Linked DNA regions of Actinoplanes teichomyceticus ATCC 31121. The protein of the gene in region 1 interacts with the protein of each later gene in a pairwise test. Links are inferred from orthologs where the notes say so. Each region holds a gene or a part of one and is shown in the gene's direction. Other genes may lie near its edges. The genes, in order: eno and rpe.

Region 1 (11,280 bases):
CGCACGGCCAGATGAGCGAGGAGCAGCTGGAGAAGGTGATGGTCGGCTTCTGGGAGAAGGAGTTCGACGTGCTGGTCTGCACCACGATCGTCGAGTCCGGCATCGACATCCCGAACGCCAACACCCTGATCCTGGAGCGCGCCGACCTGCTCGGCCTGGCCCAGCTGCACCAGATCCGCGGCCGGGTGGGCCGGGGGCGGGAGCGGGCGTACGCGTACTTCCTCTACCCCCGGGACAAGCCGCTCACCGAGCACGCGCACGAGCGGCTGGCCACCATCGCCCAGCACACCGAGCTCGGCGCCGGCATGTACGTCGCGATGAAGGACCTGGAGATCCGGGGCGCCGGCAACCTGCTCGGCGGCGAGCAGTCCGGCCACATCGAGGGCGTCGGCTTCGACCTGTACGTCCGGATGGTCGGCGAGGCGGTGCAGGCGTTCAAGGGCGAGCGCCCCGAGGAGGAGGCCGAGGTCAAGATCGATCTGCCGGTCGACGCGCACCTGCCCACCGAGTACATCGCGGTCGAGCGGCTGCGCCTGGAGATGTACCGCAAACTCGCCGAGGCCCGTGACAACGCCCGGCTGGAAGAGGTCGTCGCCGAGATGACCGACCGCTACGGCGAGCCGCCGGCCCAGGTGGTCAACCTGATCGCGGTCGCCCGGTTCCGCCAGCTGGCCCGGGCGTACGGCCTGACCGACGTCTCCATGCAGGGCAAGCACATCCGCTTCTCGCCGCTCGCGCTGATGGACTCCAAGCAGATGCGGCTCAAGCGCTACCACCCGGATTCGGTCTACAAACCGGCGAACGAGCAGGTCAGCGTCCCGCGGCCGATGACCCGCCGGCTCGGGGGCGAGCCGCTGCGCGACCAGGAGTTGCTCCAGTGGTGCGCCCAGCTGCTCTCCGACGTCCTCGGCCCGGCGCCGGCTCCGGCCGCGGCCGCGACGCGCGGGTGATCGGGGGTGGGCGACGTAGATCACATTACGCGTGAGACAGTGTTGACCATGCAGCGTAACCGCCGACTCGCATCCATGGTCGTCGTCGCGTCCCTTGCGCTCGCCGGCCTGTCCGCCTGCCGTTCCGAACCGGCCGTGGCCGCCTACGTCGGCGACACCCGGATCACCGAGAAACGGGTCCAGGACATCTGGGACGACGCGCGTGCCGCGTTCACCCGGAACCCGGCGGCGAGCGCCCCGGCCACCGACCCGGAGACCGGGGCACTCAACGCCCCGGCGAGCGGCACGGACCCGGCCGCCCTGCCGATCACCCGCGCCGACATCGTCAACGTCCTGGTCAGCCGCGAGCTGCTGAACCGGGTCGCGGCCCGGCACAACGTCACGGTGCCCGCCGACCTCGCCTACGACCAGATCGCCGGCAAGCTCCGGCTGCCGGAGAACGCCGAGTACGTCCGGCTGTACACCCAGTACATCGCCCTGCTGAGCGTCGTCGAGCAGTCGGTGCAGCGCCCGGCCCCGCTCACCGACGACGACCTGCGCGACATCTACCAGCGGTTCGGCGCCAACGGGGCGCTGGACGCCGGGACCACCTTCGAGAGCTTCCGCAGCACCCTGCCCGAGCAGGCGGTGCAGCAGCTGCAGGCGGCGGTCACCGTCCGCACCGAGGTACGCGAGATCGCCGAGCCGCTGGACGTCACGATCAACCCGCGTTACCAGCCGCTGGAGATCGGCCTGTACGGCATCCAGAACAGCCAGGTCAGCCCGATCTACCAGCTCGTCGCCGCCGAGCTGGGCGACGAGTCGGCCGTCCCGGTCACCGACGTCAGTTGAGCACCCGGATCGTTCTGCTGGTCACCTCGCCGCGCCTGCCGGCGGGGCTGCTGACCGCGGAGGCGTGGGACACGGTGCGCTCCGGGCCGGTCTTCGCCGCCGCCGAGAGCGAGCAGGCGGCGGCGCTGCGGGCGGCCGGCGTGCCGGTCACCGTGCTGGACACCGACGCGCAGGGGCTGCTCGACGCGATCGGCGGCGCGCCGCTGGCGGTCTGGCTGGCCGGTCCGCACGGCGACCAGCCGTTCGCCCGGCAGCTCGGCCTGCGGCTGGCCCGTGAGCCCGGCCTGGCCGAGCTGGAGCTGATGTACGGCTCCTGGGATCCGCCCGGCGCCCGGCTGCTGGACGCCGTCGCGGTGATGGACCGGCTGGTCTCGCCCGGCGGGGACCCGTGGAAGCGGGCGCAGACCCACCGCACGCTCGCGCCGTACCTGCTGGAGGAGAGCTACGAGGCGTACGACGCGATCGACCGGGACGACCTGGACGAGCTGCGCGAGGAGCTGGGCGACGTGCTGCTGCAGATCGTGCTGCACGCCCGGCTCGCCGAGGAGCTGCCGGACGGCCGGGCCTGGAACGTCGACGACGTGGCCGGGACGCTGGTCGACAAGATGGTGCGGCGCAACCCGCACGTGTTCGCCGGACAGCGGGTCGAGGACCTGGAGGAGATCACCGCCAACTGGGAGCGGATCAAGCGCGAGGAGAAGGCGCGGGAGTCCGTACTGGACGGGGTGGCGCTGAGTCAGCCGGCGCTGGCGCTGGCCGCCAAGATCCTGCAGCGGGCGCGGCGGGGCGCGGTGGACGTGCCCCTCCCGGCCGGCGACGACCTCGGCGCGGTGCTGTTGCGGCTGGTCGCCGAGGCCCGCGCCGCCGGCCTCGATCCCGAGGCCGCGCTGCGGCAGACCGCCCTGGCGTACGCACAAGCCGTGCGAGCAGCGGAAAACGCCGGAGCCGCCGAGTAGTTTTCTGGACATGCCGGAGTTCGCGCCGCTCGCCGAACGCATCGTCGACGCTCTCCTGGAGAGCGATCCCGTCACCGCCCTGCACGCGGGCGATCACCGCTTCGACGATCGCCTGCCCGACCTCTCCGCCACCGGCGTCACGGCCCGGGCCGCCATGCTGCGCGACGCGGCCGACACGCTCACCGGGGTCGACGCCGACGTGCTCGACCCCGAGGAGCAGGTCGACCACGCCATCCTGGCCGCCGCGGTCGAGCGCGGGCTGTTCGAGCTGACCGCGGTCCGCGAGCACGAGTGGAACCCGCTGGAGCACAACCCCGGCCCGCTGCTGCACGCTCTGCTGGCCCGGCCGTTCGCGCCCGCGCAGGAGCGTCTGGTGAGCCTGCGTGGCCGGCTCGCCGCCCTGCCGGACGCGCTGGCCGGCGCCCGCGCGGTGCTGCGCGACGTGCCCCGCGTCCACGCCGAGACCGCGGCCGGGCAGTTCGCCGGCACGGCCGGGCTGATCCGTGACCAGCTGCCCGCCCTGCTGGCGCAGGAGCCGGGCCTGCGCGTGACGGTCGAGCGGGCCGCCGCGGCCGCGCTGGCGGCGCTCGACGAGTTCGGCGGCTGGCTGCGGCAGCTGCTGGACAGCGGCGAGCCGGGCCGCGATCCGCGACTGGGCCGCCGGCTGTGGGAGGCGCGCCTGTGGCACACGCTGGACACCGAGCTCTCCGCGGCCGAGGTGCTCGCCCGCGCCCGGGCGAACCTGGACCGGGTCGGTGACGTGCTGCGGGAGCTCGCCGCCGAGCTGGTCGGCGGCCCGGCCGACGACGGCACCGTACGCCGCGCCCTCGACACCATCGCCGAGCGGCACCCGGACAACTCCTCGATCCTCGGCCTGGCCCGGGCGTCGATGGACGAGGCGGTCGAGTTCGTCCGCCGGCACGACGTCGTGTCGCTGGTCGACGACCCGTGCGTGGTCGAGGAGATGCCGGAGTTCGCCCGGGGCGTCGCGGTGGCCTACTGCGACCCGCCCGGCCCGCTGGAGACCGCCGACGTGCCGACGTTCTACTGCATCGCCCCGGCCCCGTCCGGCTGGTCACCGGAGCGGGTCCGCAGCTTCTACCGCGAGTACAACAACGAGATGATCCGCAACCTCACGGTGCACGAGGCCATGCCCGGGCATTTCCTGCAGCTGGCGCACGCCCGCCGGTTCCGGGCCGGCACCCGGGTCCGCGCGCTGGGCTGGTCCGGCCCGTTCGTGGAGGGGTGGGCGGCCTACGCCGAGGAGCTGATGGCCGGCCTCGGGTTCGGCGGCCGCACGGTCCGGATGCAGCAGCTCAAGATGCAGTTGCGGATGAGCCTCAACGCCATCATCGACCAGCTGGTGCACTGCGAGCAGCTGCCGGAGCCGGAGGCGATGGCCCTGATGACCGGCCGCGGCTTCCAGGAGGAGGGCGAGGCCGCCGGCAAGTGGCGCCGGGCCCTGCTCACCTCGACCCAGCTCTCGACGTATTTCGTCGGCTACACCGAGGTCGCCGCCCTCGCCGCGGCCCGTCCGTTCGGCGCCACCCCGAAAGCCTGGCACGACGCCATGCTGGCGCACGGCTCGCCACCCCCGCGGCACCTGCGCACCCTGCTGGACGTCTGAGCCCCGCCGCGGGCCGGGTCGAATCTTCGCCGGGCGGCGACCCGGTTCCGGTGGCCGGGGGAGACGGCCGGCGATCCGGTTCCGGGGGCCGGGGGGAGAGGGCCGGCGATCCGGTTCCGGTGGCCGGGGGGAGACGGGACCTTGGGAACCCCGGCGCGGGGCCAGCGGCAGTGGCCCGCCCCGCCCGCGGACGGAAGGCTGTGGTGCGGGGAAACAACAGCGAACACCCGGGAATGTCAGTCCCGAACGGGAGGTGGTCGAGAGCGAGACGACCAGGACGGGAAGGATCACCTGGGCCGGCGGTCTGTCACGTCGGCGCCGGGCGGGATCCGGAAGTCACCGTCGCCGGCGGCCGAGGTCAGGTCGGTGAGGGTCATTTCCAGCTCCGTCCCGGCGACCGTGCCGGTGAAGGCCGCCAGGATCCCGTCCCCGGTCACGCACACCTCGAACGACCAGCGCACCCGCAGACAGGCCACATGCCGCGCCGCGAGCGTGGTGTCGCGTTGCGAGATGTCCAGGGCCGGTTGCGTCTCCGCGGCCCGCAGCATCGCCTGCGCGGCGCCGGAGGTGATCACCCCGCTGCTCGCCGGCGGCGCCGCGACCGGTCCGCCGGGCGCGGTGATGGTGCAGGTCCGGGTGCCCGTGCACCGGATCGGCCCGTCCGGCGTGACGATCAGGCGGCCGTCCGGCCACCGGTACGCCACCCGTGGCGGGTCCTGCGCCCGGGTGACCGTGGCGGTGCCCCCGCCGGCCACCCGGTACGTCGCGGTGTACGTCAGCGCGGCGGAGTCGGCCAGTTGCCCGGCGAGCTGGGCGACCGCGTCGGCCGTCCCGACCCCGGAGGCGCTGGCCTGGTCGACACCGGTGCAGGCCGCCCCGGCGAGCAGCACGCCCGCGGCCAGTAATCCATTCACAAAACGAAGGCGGGCCACGATCACCACCCTGGCCCACCCGGCCACCGCCCGCAAACGATATCCGCCGATCAATTGGCCGGCGGAATCCGCAATTGCGTATTCCGCTTTGCTCAGGCCGACTCCGCGGCTTTGGCACGCATCAGGAGCTGGTAACGCATGACATAACGTCTAATGATCTTCGCCTGTGACTCACCCGGGTCGTAGAGCGCCACCATCTCCACGGAGAGCGGGCCGCGCACCGGCACCTGCTGGCGTACGGCGCTGGCCTTGGTGACGGTGGCGTGCAGGTCGATCGCATCCGGCCCGAGCTGTACCCGCAGCGTCACCTCGTGTCCCGGCCGCACCTCGACATCGGTGAAGTGCGCCCGCACCGAGCGCTCGCTGATGTCGTGCACCCAGCCGATCGCGTCCGGATGTTCCGGGCGGCTCATCACGATCGGCTCGCCCCCGCCGCCACGCACGTACAGCCGGTTCTGGGTGATCTGCGGCTCCCCGTCCAGGCGCAGCTGGACCCGGTTCTCGTCGATCCCGGCGACCGCGGCGGATACCTCGTACCGGCCGCGCGGCGCGGCGGACCAGCGCAGAATCACCGTGGAGCCGATCAGCGGCACCTGGGAGCGGGCGAGCGAGACCGTCACGACCGTGGTGGAGGCGGCCACCACGCGGACGCCGGTGTGGCTCTCGCCCCCGGCCTCCATCTCGACGCGTGCGCCGTCGGGAAACAGGCTGCTGCTCATAGTGCCCCCTGTTTCGGCAGGCGGGCCGCTGTTTTGAGGTATACCGGGCGGTGAAGTTGACCGGCCGGGCGAACGCGCGGCACACGGGCTCGATACGCTCTTGCGGGTGTGGTCGGCCCGCAGGGTCGCGGACCGAAACTGTATCCGTACAAACCATTAGGGAGCGACACCACAAATGGCCACCATTGAAGCGATCGTCGCGCGCGAGATCCTGGATTCCCGGGGCAACCCGACCGTCGAGGTCGAGGTCGGCCTGGACGACGGCACGGTCGGCCGCGCCGCGGTGCCCTCCGGCGCCTCCACCGGCGCGTTCGAGGCGCTCGAGCTGCGTGACGGCGACAAGGGCCGGTACCTCGGCAAGGGCGTCGAGAAGGCGGTCGTCAACATCGAGGACAAGATCGCCGACGAGCTGCTCGGGTACGAGGCGAGCGAGCAGCGCCTGATCGACCAGAAGATGCTCGACCTGGACGGCACCGACGGCAAGTCCGAGCTGGGCGCCAACGCGATCCTGGGCGTGTCCCTGGCGGTCGCCAAGGCCGCCGCGCTCTCCGCCGAGCTTCCGCTGTTCCGCTACCTCGGTGGCCCGAACGCCGCGCTGCTTCCGGTCCCGATGATGAACATCCTGAACGGTGGCGCGCACGCCGACTCCAACGTCGACGTGCAGGAGTTCATGATCGCCCCGATCGGCGCCCCGACCTTCCGCGAGGCGCTGCGCACCGGCGCCGAGGTCTACCACGCGCTCAAGGCGGTGCTGAAGAAGAAGGGCCTGTCCACCGGCCTGGGCGACGAGGGCGGCTTCGCGCCGAGCCTGCCGGCCAACGCCGCCGCGCTGGACCTGATCGCCGAGGCCGTCCAGGCCGCCGGTTTCTCCCTGGGCAGCGACATCGTGCTGGCCATGGACGTCGCCGCGACCGAGTTCTACTCCGACGGGTCGTACGTCTTCGAGGGCGCCCCGAAGTCGACCGACGAGATGATCGCCTACTACGCGAAGCTCGCCGACGAGTACCCGATCGTCTCGATCGAGGACCCGCTGGCCGAGGAGGACTGGGCCGGCTGGAGCGCGATGACCGCGCAGCTCGGCAACAAGATCCAGATCGTCGGCGACGACCTGTTCGTCACCAACCCGCAGCGCATCGCCCGCGGCATCGCCGAGGCGGCCGGCAACGCGGTCCTGGTCAAGGTGAACCAGATCGGTTCGCTGACCGAGACGCTGGACGCCGTGGACCTGGCCCACCGGGCCGGCTTCAAGACCATGATGTCGCACCGGTCCGGCGAGACCGAGGACGTCACCATCGCCGACCTGGCGGTGGCGGTCGGCTCCGGCCAGATCAAGACCGGCGCCCCGGCGCGTTCCGACCGGGTCGCCAAGTACAACCAGCTGCTGCGCATCGAGGAGCAGCTGGAGAGCGCCGCCCGGTACGCCGGCGCCGGCGCGTTCCCGCGTTACCGCGTCGGGTAATACCGGACCGGCAGATCATGGAGTTGTGGCACCCGCGTTCGGCGGCATAGGTTTCCGAGCGGGTGCCACGATCCGTGCCGGGTCGCCGGAGCGCCACGGGGAGGGGTGGAGATGACACAGCGTCGCATGCCGAGCGGTCAGGGCCCGTCCCGCCGGTCGAGCGCGAGCGGCCGCCCCGGCACCGGACGCACCCGGGGCGCCGGCCCGCTGCGGGTCGAGGCCCGCCCCACCGTCCGGGTCGCCACGGCGCGCGCGGCTCGTCCGGCCGGCTCACGGCGTACGTCGCAGTCCGGCGGCCCGGCCGCCAAGCGCACCGCCGCGCCGCGCCCTCGCGCGCTGACCAGCCGGGCCACCATCCTCCTCGCGGTCTTCGTGGTCCTCGCCCTGGCCTACACCTATCCGGTCCGGGTCTACCTGCAGCAGGAGTCGCAGATCGCCCAGATGGAGCGGGCGCAGGCGCAGCAGCGGGCCCAGATCGCCGAGACGGCGAAGGAGCTGGAGAAGTGGAAGGACAAGGAGTACATCCGGATCCAGGCCCGGAAAGAGCTGTATTACGTACGCCCGGGTGAGGCGCCGCTGCTGGTGATCAACGACCCGGATGGCGCCGCCCGCGACGCCGACCAGAAAGCCCCGGCGGCCGCCCCGGACCGCTGGTACGACACGCTGTGGCACAGCGTCCGAGCCGCCAACGCGGAGCCCTCGAACTGATGGAAGCACCGACCCCCGCCGACCTCGACATCGTGGCGGCCCAGCTCGGCCGCCGGCCCCGCGGCACCCGGGCGATCGCGCACCGCTGCCCGTGCGGCAACCCGGACGTGGTGGAGACCGCGCCCCGGCTCGACGACGGCACGCCGTTCCCCACGATGTACTACCTGACCTGTCCACACGCCACCGCGGCGTGCAGCCGGCTGGAGTCCGCCGGCGTGATGCGCGACATGCAGCAACGGCTGAGCACCGATCCGGAGCTGGCCGCCCGCTACGCCGCCGCGCATCAGGACTATCTGGACCGTCGCCGGGCGATCGACGACGTCCCGGAGATCCACGACGTCTCGGCCGGCGGGATGCCGGACCGGGTGAAGTGCCTGCACGTCCATCTCGGACACGCGCTGGCCGCCGGGCGCGGGGTGAACCCGTTCGGGGACGAGGTGCGCGACGCGGTGGAGCCCTGGTGGGCGGACGGCCCGTGCGTGCGGCCCGAGCGGGACGAATGCTGATCCGGCGCGCCCGGACCGGGGACGTCAAGGCGATCCGGTCGCTGGTCGACACGTACACCACCGACCGGCGGCTGCTGAGCAAGGCGACGGTCACCCTCTACGAGTCCGTCCAGGAGTTCTGGGTGGCCGAGGACGACGACGGCACGGTGGTCGGCTGCGGGGCCCTGCACGTGATGTGGGAGGACCTGGCGGAGATCCGTACCGTCGCGGTGCATCCGGAGCGGCGGGGCCGCAGGATCGGTCACCGGATCGTCGGCGTGCTCCTGGAGCAGGCGCGGGAGCTCGGCGTACGCCGGGTCTTCTGCCTGACCTTCGAGACCCGGTTCTTCGGCTCGTTCGGGTTCACCGAGATCGACGGCGCACCGGTGCCGCACGCCGTCTACGAGCAGCTGCTGCGCTCCTACGACGAGGGCGTCGCCGAGTTCCTGGACCTGGAGCGGGTCAAGCCGAACACCCTGGGGAACAAGAGAATGCTGCTGCACCTATGAGCGCCGCCGCACCCGTGCGGGTCGCCGCGATCGACTGCGGTACCAACGCGATCCGCCTGCTGATCGCCGACGTGGCCGGGGACCGGCTGACCGACGTCTCCCGGCGGATGGAGATCGTCCGCCTGGGGGAGGGTGTGGACCGCACCGGGATGCTGTCCGCCGCGGCGCTCGACCGGACCCGGGCCGCGCTGGCCGGTTACGCCACCGAGATCGAGGAGTCCGGGGCGGTCGCGGTACGGATGTGCGCCACCTCGGCCTCCCGGGACGCCTCGAACGCGCAGGACTTCCGCGACATGGTGCGCGGCGTGCTGGGTGTCGAGCCCGAGGTGATCACCGGTGAGGAGGAGGCCGCCCTGTCCTTCCTCGGCGCGGTCCGGGGGTTGCGCGCCCCGGGGCCGTACCTGGTGTTCGACCTGGGTGGCGGCTCCACCGAGTTCGTCACCGGCACGGACGGCGTCCGGCAGGCGATCTCGGTGGACATCGGCTGCGTCCGGATGACCGAGCGGCACCTGCACGGCGACCCGCCGACGGCGGCGGAGCTGGCCGCGGCGGAGGCGGACGTCACGGCGGCCGTCGACACCGCCCTGGCCGCGGTGTCCGGCCGCGACGCGCGGACCCTGGTCGGGCTGGCCGGGACGGTGACCACGGTCGCGGCGCTGGCGCACGACCTCCCGGTGTACGACTCGGCGCGCATCCACCACAGCGAGATCAGCCGGGAGGCGGTCGGCCGGGTCACCGCCGAGCTGCTGGGGATGACCGTCGAGCGGCGGCTGGCGCTGCCGGTGATGCACGCGGGCCGGGCCGACGTGATCGGGGCGGGCGCCCTGATCATGCGGATCATCATGGAGCGATCCGGGCACGACTCGGTGATCGCCTCCGAGCACGACATCCTGGACGGGATCGCCTTCGGGCTGGCCGGGAGCTGACGGCACGGGCCGCGGCCGGGGCGTGACGGCCCCCGGAAACCGGCCCGTACCGGCATCGAACGCTGCCCGAACGGGCGGCCTTTTCCGGCGCTTCGGCCCGACTTCGCCGCCTCGCTGTCGCCGCCGCGCCACCCTGCGTCATTTTCCCAGGGAAGTCTCAGCTCCTCTTACGGAATCGTCGATAACCGCAGGTGAAGTCGGGTCGCGCGATGGTCGAGACGATCGTTATCCTCGCCTGCCTAACGATCGGACGTCGATCGTCCGCGAAAGGAAGCATCAATGTCCAACCCGGTTGAGCCGCCCCACGGCGCGCAGAATGTTCCGCCCGCTGACGGCGGACAGGCGTTCCCGCCGCCGAACGCCGGCGCTCCCGGCTTCCCGCCGCCGAACGCCGGCGCCCCCGGCTTCCCGCCGCCCGGCGCGCCGGGCGCGGCCGGGTTCCCGCCGCCCCCCGGGGCGCCCGCCGGCTTCCCCGCCCCCGCCCCGGCCAAGAAGTCCGGCGGCAAGAAGGCGCTCAGCATCGTCGGTGCCATCGTCGCCGCCCTGGTCATCTTCGGGCTGAAGTTCGGCCTGGCCAGCGCGCTGTCCTCGGACCCCACCAAGGACGCCAAGGTGAACGACTGCATCTCGGTCAGCGAGGACCTGTCGGACAAGGCCAAGGAGACCGAGGCCGAGATCGTCGACTGTGGCAAGTCCGACGCCAAGTTCGTCGTGGTCGGCCGTGTCGACGGCACCGACGACGTGAACAGCACCGCGTGCGACCAGTACTTCAAGGAGACCGACAAGGACCCGGCCGTCCTGACCAGCTCGGGCGACGACAAGTACCTGCTCTGCGTCAAGGCCGCCAAGTAACGGATCGGAACCCGGGGGCGGTGCGTCGACAGGGCGCGCCGCCCCCGGTGGCATTCTGGTGCGGTGCAACCGTCCGAGGCCTCCCCGCGTACCCCGCAAGCGGTTGTCGCGCAGGCGGCCGAGGCTGCCTCGCTGAGCGCGCTCGACGCCCGCGTCGCGGACTGTTTCGCCTGCCCCCGCCTGGTCGCGTGGCGCACCGAGATCGCCACGGTCAAGCGCGCGGCCTTCCGCGACCAGGACTACTGGGGCCGGCCGGTGCCCGGGCTGGGCCCGGCCGACGCCCGGATCGCCATCCTCGGCCTGGCGCCGGCCGCGCACGGCGGCAA
Region 2 (11,245 bases), 5.3 Mb from region 1 along the record:
CGGAGCGCGCGGTGCTGCGGCGGCGTCAGCCGGCGATCTCGCCGACCGGCGACGACCCGCAGCTGGCCCGCGATCCCGGCGCGGTGACCGCCCGGCTGCCCAGCCTGGCCTGGCAGGCGGCCCGGCAGGCGTTGCAGGCCGGCGCCCCGGTGCTGGTCCAGGTGCCGAGGCGCGGATACCTGCCCTCGGTGGCGTGCGCGGAGTGCCGGAACCCGGCCCGCTGCCCGGCCTGTTCCGGGCCGCTGGCCCTGCACAACTTGCGGGACGTGCCGGTCTGCCGGTGGTGCGGGCGGTCGTTCCCGGCGTACACCTGCCAGGTCTGCGGCGAGCGGCGGCTGCGGGCCTCGGTGATCGGGGCCCGGCGTACGGCGGAGGAGCTGGGCCGGGCGTTCCCCGGTGTGCCGGTGCGCACGTCCGGGCGCGACGAGATCTTGGACACGGTTCCCGGTGAGCCGGCGATGGTGGTGGCCACCCCCGGGGCCGAGCCGGTGGCCGAGGGCGGCTACGGCACGGTGCTGCTGCTGGACACCTGGGCGCTGCTGAGCCGGGCCGACCTGCGCGCCGCCGAGGAGACGATGCGGCGCTGGCTGAACGCGTCCGCGCTGGCCCGGCCCGCCCCGGCGGGGGGCCGGGTGATCGTGGTGGCGGACGGCTCGCTGGCCCCGGTGCAGGCGCTGCTGCGCTGGGACCCGGGCTGGTTCGCCGCACGTGAGCTGGCCGAACGCCGTGAGCTGGGCTTCCCGCCCGCGGCCCGGATGGCCAGCGTGACCGGCCCGGCGCCGGCGGTCGCCGAGCTGCTGACGATCGCCGACCTGCCGGACGGCGCCGAGCAGCTCGGCCCGGTCCCGGCCGGCGACGAGCAGGAGCGGATGCTGCTCCGGGTGGCCCGGTCCCGGGCGCTGGACCTGGCGCGCGCCCTGCACGTGGCGGCCGGGGTGCGCAGCGCGCGTAAGGCGGCCGTCGCGGTGCGCATCCAGGTGGACCCGGCCGACCTCTTCTAGGTCCGTAGACTGTTTCCCAGCCGTTTCCCTGTCTGAGGAGTTCCGCTTCAGTGACCGTCCAGCCCATCCGTCTTTTCGGTGATCCGGTGCTGCGCACCGAGGCCGACCCGGTCGTCGATTTCGACGTCGAGCTCCGCAAGCTGGTCAAGGACCTCACCGACACCATGCTGGACGAGGGCGGCGCCGGTCTGGCCGCCCCGCAGCTCGGGGTCGGCCTGCGGGTGTTCACCTTCGATGTCGACGACGTGGTCGGGCACATCGTCAACCCGGTGCTGTCGTTCCCGGACGACGAGGAGCAGGACGGCCCGGAGGGCTGCCTCTCCATCCCGGGCATCTACATCGACACCAAGCGCCGGCAGAACGTCGTGGCGAACGGCTTCAACGAGTACGGCGACCCGATCCAGCTGGTCGGCACCGGGCTGATGGCGCGGTGCGTGCAGCACGAGACCGATCACCTGGACGGCGTGCTGTTCCTGGACCGGTTGGACGCGGCCGCGCGCAAGGAAGCGATGAAGCAGATCCGCTCCGCGGAGTGGTACGACGCGGCCAAGCCCCCGACGATCAAGGAGAGCCCGCACGGCCGGGGCATCTTCGGCCTGGGGCGGTGAGCTGATGCGCCTGGTCTTCGCCGGCACGCCCGAGGTGGCGCTGCCCAGCCTGGACGCGATCGCCGCGTCCGGGCACGAACTGGTCGCCGTGGTGACCCGGCCGGACGCCCCGGCCGGGCGAGGCCGCCGCCTGGTGCGCTCACCGGCCGGCGCGTGGGCCGACGAACGGGGCATCGAGGTGCTCACCCCGGAGAAACCGCGCGACCCGGAGTTCCAGCAGCGGCTGCGCGAGCTGGCGCCGGACTGTGTGCCGGTGGTGGCGTACGGCGCGCTGGTGCCCCCGTCCGCCCTGGAGATCCCCAAGCACGGCTGGGTGAACCTGCACTTCTCGCTGCTGCCGGCCTGGCGCGGTGCGGCGCCCGTGCAGCACGCTGTGCTGCACGGTGACGAGGTGACCGGCGCCAGCGTCTTCGAGCTGGAGGCGGGTCTGGACACCGGCCCGGTGTACGGCACGGTCACCGACCAGATCCGGTTCAACGACACCTCCGGCGACCTGCTGGAGCGCCTCGCCCACGAGGGCGCCGGGCTGCTCGTCGCGGTGCTCGACGCGATCGAGGCGGGCACCGCGCGGGCGCATCCGCAGCCGCACGACGGGGTCAGCCTGGCACCGAAACTCACCGCCGAGGACGCGCGGATCCGCTGGAGCGACCCGGCGTTCGCGGTGGACCGGCGGATCCGGGCGTGCACCCCGGCGCCGGGCGCGTGGACGACACTGCGCGGCGACCGGCTCAAGCTGGGCCCGGTCCGCCCCGTAGCGAACGCCCCGCACCTTCCGCCGGGCGAGCTGCGGGTGGAGCGCACCCAGGTGCTGGCCGGCACCGCGACCACGCCGGTGCAACTGGGCGAGGTCCGCGCGGCCGGCAAGAAACCGATGGCCGCGACCGACTGGGCGCGCGGCATGCGTATCGAGGCAGGGGAAAAACTGGCGTGACGGACTGCACCGCAGCCAAGCAACGGCCAGGAGAGCACGCCGAAGGAGATCCAGCGTGACCGAACATCGGGCTTCACGGCCGCACGGCGCCGGCCCACGGCGGCCGGCCGGACCGGGACATCCGCGGGATCAGCGCAGCGGGCGGGCTCCGCGCGGCGGCCGGCCGCCGTCGGATCCGGCGCGGCAGGCGGCGTACGAGGCGATCGCCGCCGTGCACCGCGACGACGCGTACGCGAACCTGGTACTGGCCGACATCCTCGGCGGGATGGGGCTGTCCGGGCGGGACGCGGCGTTCGCCACCGAGCTGACGTACGGCACGCTGCGCGCGCTGGGAACCCTCGACCTGATCGTCGCCGACGCGGCCGGCCGGGAGGTGGCCCGGATCGACCCGCCGGCCCGCGACGCCCTGCGGCTCGGCGCATACCAGCTGCTGCACACCCGGGTGCCGGCGCACGCCGCGGTCAACCAGACGGTCGACCTGGTGCGGTCGGTGGCGCCGGGCGCGGCCGGGTTCGCCAACGCGGTGATGCGCACCATCTCGGAGACCCCGCTGGAGGGGTGGCTGGCGAAGCTCGCCCCGTCGTACGACGACGACCCGGTCGGGAACCTGTCCGTGCTGCACCACCACCCGCAGTGGGTGGTCCGGTCGTTCGCCGAGGCGCTCGGCGGTGACCTGGAGGACACCGCCCGGCTGCTGATCGAGGACAACCAGCCGCCGGCCGTGCACCTGTGCGCGCGTCCGGGGCGGGCCGACGCGATCGAGCTGGCCGACGAGGTGGGCGGGGTGCCGGGGGCGTTCTCGCCGTACGCGGTCTATCTCACCGGCGGCGCGCCGCGTGACCTGGCCGCCATCCGCGAGGGCCGCGCCCACGTCCAGGACGAGGGCTCCCAGCTGGTCGCGGCGGCGCTGCTGGCCGCCCCGGTCGAGGGCCGCGACACCCGCTGGCTGGACCTGTGTGCCGGGCCCGGCGGCAAGACCGGCCTGATCGGCGCGATCGCCGCCGGCCGGGGCGCCGAGGTGACCGCGGTCGAGGTCGCCGAGCACCGTGCCCGCCTGGTCGAGCAGGCCACCGAGGGGATGCCGGTGACGGTCTTCCCGATGGACGGCCGCTCGGTGGGCCGTGACCCGGACCTGCCGGAGGAGGCGTTCGACCGGGTGCTGGTGGACGCGCCGTGCACCGGGCTGGGCTCGCTGCGGCGCCGGCCCGAGTCACGCTGGCGCCGGCAGCCGGCCGATCTGCCGCCGCTGACCCGGCTGCAGCGGGAACTGCTGGTGGCGGCGCTGCGGGCGGTGCGCCCGGGCGGCGTGGTGGCGTACGTGACGTGCTCCCCGCACATGGTGGAGACTCAGGTGACGGTCAGTGAGGGGGCCCGGCGCAGCGGCGTCGAGGTCGACTTCGTGGACGCCCGGCCGCTGCTGCCGCCGGGGATGCCGGGGCTCGGCCCGGGGCCGACGGTGCAGCTGTGGCCGCACCGGCACGGCACCGACGCGATGTTCCTGGCGGTGCTGCGGCGGACCAGCTGATCCGGTCGTGAAAAGGACGAGGCCGCCGGGAGGTTTCCGGCGGCCTCGTCGTCACGCTGGCGCGTCCTTCGCCCGCATCCCGGCGGCGGCCTGCTCCAGCCGGTCCTTCAGCACCCGGGCCAGCGGCCTCTCCACCAGCCGGTGCAGCAGCCAGGCGGCGAACAGCAGCGCCACGATCACCCCGGCGAGCACGAGCAGGCGGGGGCGCACCCCGCTCAACCCGTGGATGATCGACCAGCCGATGTACTGGTGCAGCAGGTAGAACGGGTAGGTCAGCGCCCCGGCCCAGGTCAGCCAGCGCCACTGGATCCGGGCGGTCCAGCCCAGCGCGATGACCGCCATGACGACGAAGAACACGGTCACCAGCAGCATGGCGATCCGGGCGTCGAGCGGCTGGCGGTTCGCCGCGGCGGTGGCGCCCACCCGGCCCACCACGTTGTGCACGGCGAGCGCCCAGGACAGCGCGACCACGCCCCACAGCTGCAGGTCCGCTCCGAAGCGGTGGATCAGGTAGAAGGCGATGCCGGCCACGAACAGCGGCGCGAACGAGGGCTGGAACAGCTGCGCCAGCACCGGCAACTTGCTGCCGCCGGCCAGCACCGCGGCGACCAGCCAGCCGTAGCAGAACAGCAGGGTGCGCCGCAGGGTCAGGCCGCGCCACACCGCGGCGACCCCGAACAGCAGGTAGAACCGCATCTCGGCCCAGAGCGTCCAGTACGCGGTGTCCACGTTCGACACGCCCAGCGGCGTGTGCAGCATGGTGAGATTGGCGATCACCTGGTCGATCGGCAGCCGGTGGGTGGCGACCGGCCACAGCGCCACGACCGTCGTGGTGATCAGCACCGCCGGCCAGTAGGCGGGGAAGAGGCGGACCACCCGGGACCGGAAGAACTGCCCCGGGGTACGCCCCCAGCAGCTCATGCAGATGACGAACCCGCTGATCATGAAGAACAGCTCGACGCCGAGCCAGCCGTAGGCCGCGATCGGGAAGAGTCCGGGGAAGATGTCCTGGGGGCGGGCCTCCCACGCCTTGGCCACCGGCAGGTCGCCGCAGAGGTGGTAGAGGGCGACGGCCAGCGCGGCCAGGAGCCGGAGCCCGTCGACGACCGCGATCCGGTGCGGCCGGCGCGGGCGGGTCTGCGAGGTGGGGGCGGGGCTCTCCGGCACGCGGCGCTGTTGCAGCGTCGTGGTCATGGCGCGGAACGATACCGAGCACACCGGGCGGGCAGCGGCTCGTGCCGCGGCCGGACGCCCGGTGTGGGTGAGAGTTCCCGTGCCGGTCGCCCGGAGTTTCCGTGCTGGTGGGCGCGGGTTCCCGTGCTGTGCCGCGCGGGCGGGGTCATACACTTCACCGGTGACACGATCGCCGATCATCGCGCCGAGCATCCTCGCCTCCGACTTCTCCCGCCTCGCCGAGGAAGTGCACGCCATCGAGGGGGCCGCGGACTGGGCGCACGTGGACGTCATGGACAACCATTTCGTGCCGAATCTCACCATCGGCCTGCCCGTGGTGCAGAGTCTGCGCAAGGCGACCAAGCTCCCGTTCGACGTGCACCTGATGATCACCGATCCCGAGCGGTGGGCGCCGGGCTACGCCGAGGCCGGGGCGTACAACGTGACGTTCCACGCCGAGGCCTGCGCGGACCCGGTGGCGCTGGCCAAGACGCTGCGCGCGGCGGGCGCCAAGGCCGGGCTGGCCATCGACCGGGACACGCCGGTCGAGCCGTACCTGGAGATGCTGCCGCATTTCGACACCGTGCTGATCATGACGATCAAGGCCGGTTTCGGCGGCCAGAAGTTCCTGCCGGAGATGCTCGGCAAGGTGCGTGACGTGCGCCGGCGCGTCGAGGCCGGCAACCTCGAGGTGCGTGTCGAGGTGGACGGCGGGATCGCGGCGGACACCATCGAGCAGGCCGCCGAGGCGGGTGCGGACGCGTTCGTGGCGGGCACCGCCGTCTATGGCGCGCAGGATCCGGCGGAGGCGGTGCGTAAGCTTCGGGCACTGGCCGCCGAGCGGATGGGGAAGTCGATGTGAGTACCGCCGAGCCGGGGCCCGTGGTCGACGACCTCGGGCTCGACGCCGAGGAACAACGACCCGATCTCGTCCTGGTCGTCGACGACGACCAGGACATCGCGAGCTTCGTCGAGTTCAACCTCAAGGTGCACGGCTTCGACGTGATCCGCGCCCGCGACGGGCAGGAGGCGCTCGACATGATGGAGACGCACCGGCCGGACCTGGCGCTGGTCGACTGGATGATGCCCCGGATGGACGGGGTCGAGCTGATCCGCCGGCTGCGCGCCGACCCGCTGACCTCCGCCCTGCCGGTGATCATGCTGACCGCCCGGAGCATGACCGTGGACAAGGTCGTCGGGCTGACCACCGGCGCCGACGACTACCTCACCAAACCGTTCGACACGGCCGAGCTGATCGCCCGGGTGTCCACGACGCTGCGCCGCAACAAGGAGTTCCGCGAGGTCTCCCCGCTGACCGGCCTGCCCGGCAACGCCCGCGTCCGCCGCGAGATCAGCGACCGCATGCGCGCCGGCGGCGACTACTCGGTCGGCTACATCGACATCGACCGATTCAAGAGCGTCAATGACGTGTACGGATTCGACCGCGGCGACGAGTTCATCATCGCCCTGGCCCGGAGCCTGCAACGCGCCAGCGCCGCCACCGGCAAACCGTCGATCTTCCTGGGCCACATCGGCGGCGACGACTTCGTCTTCATCTGCCACCCGGACCAGGTCCTGCCGCTGACCAAGAGCATGGTCACCGACTTCGAATCGGCCGCCGACCGCCTCTACGACCCGAAGGACGCCCAGCGCGGATACATCGAAGTCCCCGACCGGCGCGGCAACAAGCAGCGCGCCGCCCTGGTGACCCTCTCCATCGGCGTCGCCCAGGCCACCGCCGGCGGCCGGCAGTTCGACGACCCGCGGATGGTCATCGCGGTCGCCTCCGAGATGAAAAAGGTCGCCAAGTCGCAGCCCGGCTCCTACGTCGCGATCGACCGGCGGCGCAGCGAACCCGAGGCCTGAAACCCACCTCTTCGGTACGACCGGCAGCCCACCACCGGTCACCGCCGGCCAGCCCGCACGTCGCTGGCCGATGCCGCCGGTCGCCCTCCCGCGCCACGAGCCCCCGCCACCCGGCCTCCGGCTGGTGGTGGTGCTCGTCGCGGCGCCCGGGTCACCGCCGTGGGTGCCAGCTGGGTGGTGTGGGCTGGTGTTGGTGGTTGTTTCGGCGGTCGGGTCACCGCCGTGGGTGCCAGCTCGGTGGTTCCGGCTGGTGCTGGTGGTCGTTATGGCATCGAATGGCCGCCGTCAGCACCAGTCGGACTCCGGCGGCCGAGCGTGCGCCCGGACTCGCTCAACAACCACTCGCGGCCGGTGACAGGGCCGGACCGTAACCACGCGCCGCGTGGCTCAGCCATGGGCGGGCAGTGACCGGCGTCGCGGTGGTGACGCGGGGCGTACGCCGCCGGGCTCCCGCGGCCACCGACGGCCGTGAGTGCGTGCCGCCACCCACCCCACAAGCGCGCCGCCGACCACCCGCCGACCACCCGCCGAACCCACGGGGAGGCGGCGACATCCGGGCAACGGTCGCGTCAGGACCACACGCCGGGCAGCGTCACCACCCCCGAACGGCGCCGACGACCAGCGTCACCCATGCCGGACAGGAGCGTAGGAGGGCACGTAGACCTGTCCGCTCAGCGACTGGATCCGCGCAATCAGCTCGTCCGTCAGCCGGCGGGCGTCACGCGCCGACTCCACCTCCACCGGCAGGGCGGGCCCGAAGCTCAGTGTCACCGGGTGTGGCCGGGGCAGCCGCCGCCCGGCCGGCCGGATCCGTTCGGTGCCGCGGATCCCGACCGGGACGATCGGGACGCCGGCCTGGGCGGCGAGCCGGACGGCGCCGGTGCGGCCGCGGTAGAGGCGGCCGTCGGGGGAGCGGGTGCCTTCCGGGAAGACCGCGACCAGCCCGCCGCCCTGAAGGATCGGGACGGCCGCGTCGAAGGCGGTGAGCACGGCCCGGCCGCCGGCGCGTTCGACCGGGATGGCGCCCATCCCGGTGACCACCCGGCGGGTCAGGGCGCCGCGGATGCCGGAGGAGCGGAAGTACTCGGCCTTGGCCCAGAAGGCGATGTGCCGCGGCGTGTTGACGCCGAGGAAGAGCTGGTCGGCGACGGCGTGATGGTTGGCGGCGAGGACGGCGCCGGTGCCGGCCGGGAGGTGCTCCAGCCCGGTGACCGTGGTGGGCCAGAGACCGCGCAGCAGGACGCCGAGCGTGCGATGAGCGGCCGCGTAGAGGGGTGGCATGCGGGTCATGGAGGACCTCCGGGTGCGGGCGCGGGCCGGCTCTACCCGGCGCTGCGGCAAATTCGGATGGTGCGAATTCCGGCGGAACATCGGCCGCCGCCACGGACCGGGGTGACGACGGCGGGTGGGCGCTTCCGCTCATGAGGAACGACGGCCCGGTGGGGGGCGGTCTGGCCGGTGCGGGTCGCCGGGCGATCGGTGGGCCGGTCAGGGCGGTTGGTCGGTGCGGGTGGCCCGGCGATCGGGGGCCCGGTCAGGGCGCTCCGGTCGGTGCAGGTCGCCGGGCCAGCGGCGGGTCGAAGGGGGGCGGTCGTGCGGGTCAGTGGGCCGGCGGCCCGAGGTGGGCGTCCAGGACGGCGTCGATGAACGGCGCCGGGTCGGTGGCCCTGGTGGCGAGCGTCAGCGAACCCCAGTTCCACAGCTCCGCGACGCCGTGCAGGGCGGACCAGATCGCGGCCGCGGTGGTCTCGGCGGGCGGGGCGGCGAGTGGGCCGGATGCCGGGCGTGCGGCGGCGACCTGGTCGACCAGCAGCCGGAACAGCGGGAGCGCGTCGTCACGCAGGCCCAGATAGCCGCTCTGCAACAGATCGTGGCGGAACATCAGCTCGAACATCCCGCGGTTGGTGGCGGCGAACCGTACGTAGAGGTGGGCGATCGTGGCGATCTGCTCGCGTGGATCCGGGGAGGCGGCCAGCAGGGCCGCGGTGACCTGGGCGGACAGGTCGGCGTAGCCGGACCGGGCGATGGCCGACAGCAGTGACAGATGGGTCGGGAAATAGCGGCGCGGCGCGCCGTGCGAGACGCCGGCGCGCCGGGCTATCTCACGCAGTGAGAGAGCTTCGGGACTTCCGGTACGCAACAGCTCGGCCCCGACCCGCACCAACCGGTCGCGTAGGGCGTCGTCAGCGGGCATAGACAGTGTCTACCAGAGCTCGTAGACACTGTCTACGCCAGGTGCGTGACGTCGGCCGCTCTGACAATCTGCGGGTATGGACGTCGACGCGCTTCGTGCCGCCACCCCCGGCTGCCGGCACCGGATCCACCTCAACAACGCGGGCGCGGCCCTGATGTCGCAGGCAACCCTGGACACCGTGATCGGCCACCTGGAGTCGGAGGCGCGGATCGGCGGGTACGAGGCGGCGGACGCGGCCGCCGAGCGGGTCGCCGCGGTCCACGCCGGGCTGGCCGAGCTGCTCGGCGGGCGGGCCGACGAGATCGCGCTGTTCGACAACGCCACCCATGCCTGGCAGGCGGCGTTCCACGCGATCCCGCTGGCGCCCGGCGACCGCATTCTGACCGGCCGCAACGAGTACGGCAGCAACGTCCTGGGCTACCTTGGGGCCGCGCGGCGGGTGGGCGCCGAGGTCGTGGTGGTGCCGAACGACGAGCACGGGCAGATCGACACGTACGCGCTCGCCTCGCTGATCGACGAGCGTACGAAAATGATCGGCCTGACCCACGTGCCCACCGCCGGCGGACTGGTCAACCCGGCCGCCGAGGTCGGGCAGATCGCCCGCGCCGCGGGCGTGCCCTACCTGCTCGACGCCACCCAGTCGGTCGGCCAGTTCCCGGTCGATGTCGAGGAGATCGGCTGTGACCTGCTCTGCGGCACCGGGCGCAAGTTCCTGCGCGGGCCGCGCGGCACCGGCTTCCTCTGGGTGCGCAGCGGGATGCTGGAGCGGCTGGAGCCGCACGTGGTGGAGATCCGGTCGGCGGCCTGGGACGGCGCGCGCGGCTACCGCTGGGCGCCGGGGGCGCGGCGGTTCGGCACCTGGGAGTTGAACTACTCCGCGGTGCTGGGCCTGGGCGCGGCCGTCGACCAGGCGCTGAACCTCGGGCTGGCCGAGATCGGCAAGCGCAACGCGGAGCTCGGCGACCGGATGCGCGGCCTGTTGGAGGACACTCCGGGCGTGACCGTGCACGACCTGGGCCGCCAGCAGTGCGCGATCGTCACCGCGCGGGTCGACGGTGTGGAGTCGGAGCTGGTGGTGGCCCGGCTGGCCGAGTCCGGCGTCAACGTCACCAGCACCGAGCCGGCGCACCAGCAGTTCGACACCGAGGACCGCGGGCTGCCCCCGCTGGTGCGCTTCTCACCGCACTACTACAACACCGAGGACGAGGTCGAGCACGTGGCGGCCCTGGTAGGGGCCATGGTCGACAGGCGGTTGTGAGATGGCTCGCGCCCGGGGTGGCAAATCCGCGAGCACGTGCAAGACTCAGGGGTAACCCACCACGCGCTGGCGGGACTCGGTGAAATTCCGAACCGGCGGTGATCCGACGCTTCCGCGTCGGTAAGCCCGCGACCCGGATGGTCGAATACCCATCCGGTGGACCTGGTGAAACTCCGGGGCCGACGGTTGATCGGGCGAGAGCTCGGTCAGACAGTCCGGATGGGAGACAGCGCGCGGAATCGGACGGGTGTGCCCTCAGTGAGGGTGGCATCCGACCGGGGTGCGCGAAGCGTACCCTCGGTGTCCGATTCTTGGCGTTTCTCCCTCTCCTCGCCGCGCGTGACCAGACCGCGCGGGCAATCGCGCGGACCGGATCGCGCGGGAGACCGTGCGGACCAGGCCGCGCGGGAGACCGTGCGGACCGGAGCGCGCGGGCAATCGCGCGGACCGGATCGCGCGGGAGACCGCGCGGCTTCACCGCCGCGCGACCGATCGCGCGGACCCGACGAGCGCGCGAGAGGACGAGCCGCCGATGGTGACCGAGGACGAGGCGATGCGCCGCGCGATCGCGCTGGCCGCCCGCGGCCTCGGCACGACCAGCCCCAACCCGGTGGTCGGCTGCCTGCTGCTGGACCGGGACGGCGAGGTCGTCGGCGAGGGCTTCCACGCGTACGCCGGTGGCCCGCACG

The links.
Region 2: the proteins of eno (region 1) and rpe interact in binary tests that used the Escherichia coli proteins (3 or more experiments, as listed by UniProt). The link is inferred for Actinoplanes teichomyceticus ATCC 31121 from one-to-one orthologs.

Annotation. Positions count from the first base shown.
Region 1 is NZ_CP023865.1:800,251-811,530, forward strand. Bases 5,535-8,332 are described here. They hold eno (phosphopyruvate hydratase), read left to right. Parts: upstream 5,535-6,190; coding sequence 6,191-7,474; downstream 7,475-8,332. Other genes in these bases: ACTEI_RS03725 (hypothetical protein), read right to left, coding at 5,535-6,015; ACTEI_RS03735 (FtsB family cell division protein), read left to right, coding at 7,586-8,182; ACTEI_RS03740 (DUF501 domain-containing protein), read left to right, coding at 8,182-8,332. In the rest of the region: mfd (transcription-repair coupling factor), read left to right, coding at 1-950; ACTEI_RS03705 (hypothetical protein), read left to right, coding at 999-1,781; ACTEI_RS03710 (nucleoside triphosphate pyrophosphohydrolase), read left to right, coding at 1,778-2,737; ACTEI_RS03715 (DUF885 domain-containing protein), read left to right, coding at 2,748-4,364; ACTEI_RS03720 (hypothetical protein), read right to left, coding at 4,652-5,278; more of ACTEI_RS03725, read right to left, coding at 5,389-5,534; more of ACTEI_RS03740, read left to right, coding at 8,333-8,688; ACTEI_RS03745 (amino-acid N-acetyltransferase), read left to right, coding at 8,682-9,176; ACTEI_RS03750 (Ppx/GppA phosphatase family protein), read left to right, coding at 9,173-10,102; ACTEI_RS36700 (LppU/SCO3897 family protein), read left to right, coding at 10,382-10,954; ACTEI_RS03765 (uracil-DNA glycosylase), read left to right, coding at 11,018-11,280. UniProt on the Escherichia coli protein: Catalyzes the reversible conversion of 2-phosphoglycerate (2-PG) into phosphoenolpyruvate (PEP). It is essential for the degradation of carbohydrates via glycolysis.
Region 2 is NZ_CP023865.1:6,060,664-6,071,908, reverse strand. The notes cover bases 4,497-7,259. They hold rpe (ribulose-phosphate 3-epimerase), read left to right. Parts: upstream 4,497-5,419; coding sequence 5,420-6,100; downstream 6,101-7,259. Other genes in these bases: ACTEI_RS26570 (GGDEF domain-containing response regulator), read left to right, coding at 6,097-7,104; ACTEI_RS26580 (acyltransferase family protein), read right to left, coding at 4,497-5,259. Outside these bases: ACTEI_RS26600 (primosomal protein N'), read left to right, coding at 1-1,001; def (peptide deformylase), read left to right, coding at 1,052-1,609; fmt (methionyl-tRNA formyltransferase), read left to right, coding at 1,614-2,540; ACTEI_RS26585 (RsmB/NOP family class I SAM-dependent RNA methyltransferase), read left to right, coding at 2,596-4,065; more of ACTEI_RS26580, read right to left, coding at 4,117-4,496; ACTEI_RS26565 (lysophospholipid acyltransferase family protein), read right to left, coding at 7,729-8,385; ACTEI_RS26560 (TetR/AcrR family transcriptional regulator), read right to left, coding at 8,705-9,298; ACTEI_RS26555 (aminotransferase class V-fold PLP-dependent enzyme), read left to right, coding at 9,375-10,556; bifunctional diaminohydroxyphosphoribosylaminopyrimidine deaminase/5-amino-6-(5-phosphoribosylamino)uracil reductase RibD, read left to right, coding at 11,089-11,245. UniProt on the Escherichia coli protein: Catalyzes the reversible epimerization of D-ribulose 5-phosphate to D-xylulose 5-phosphate.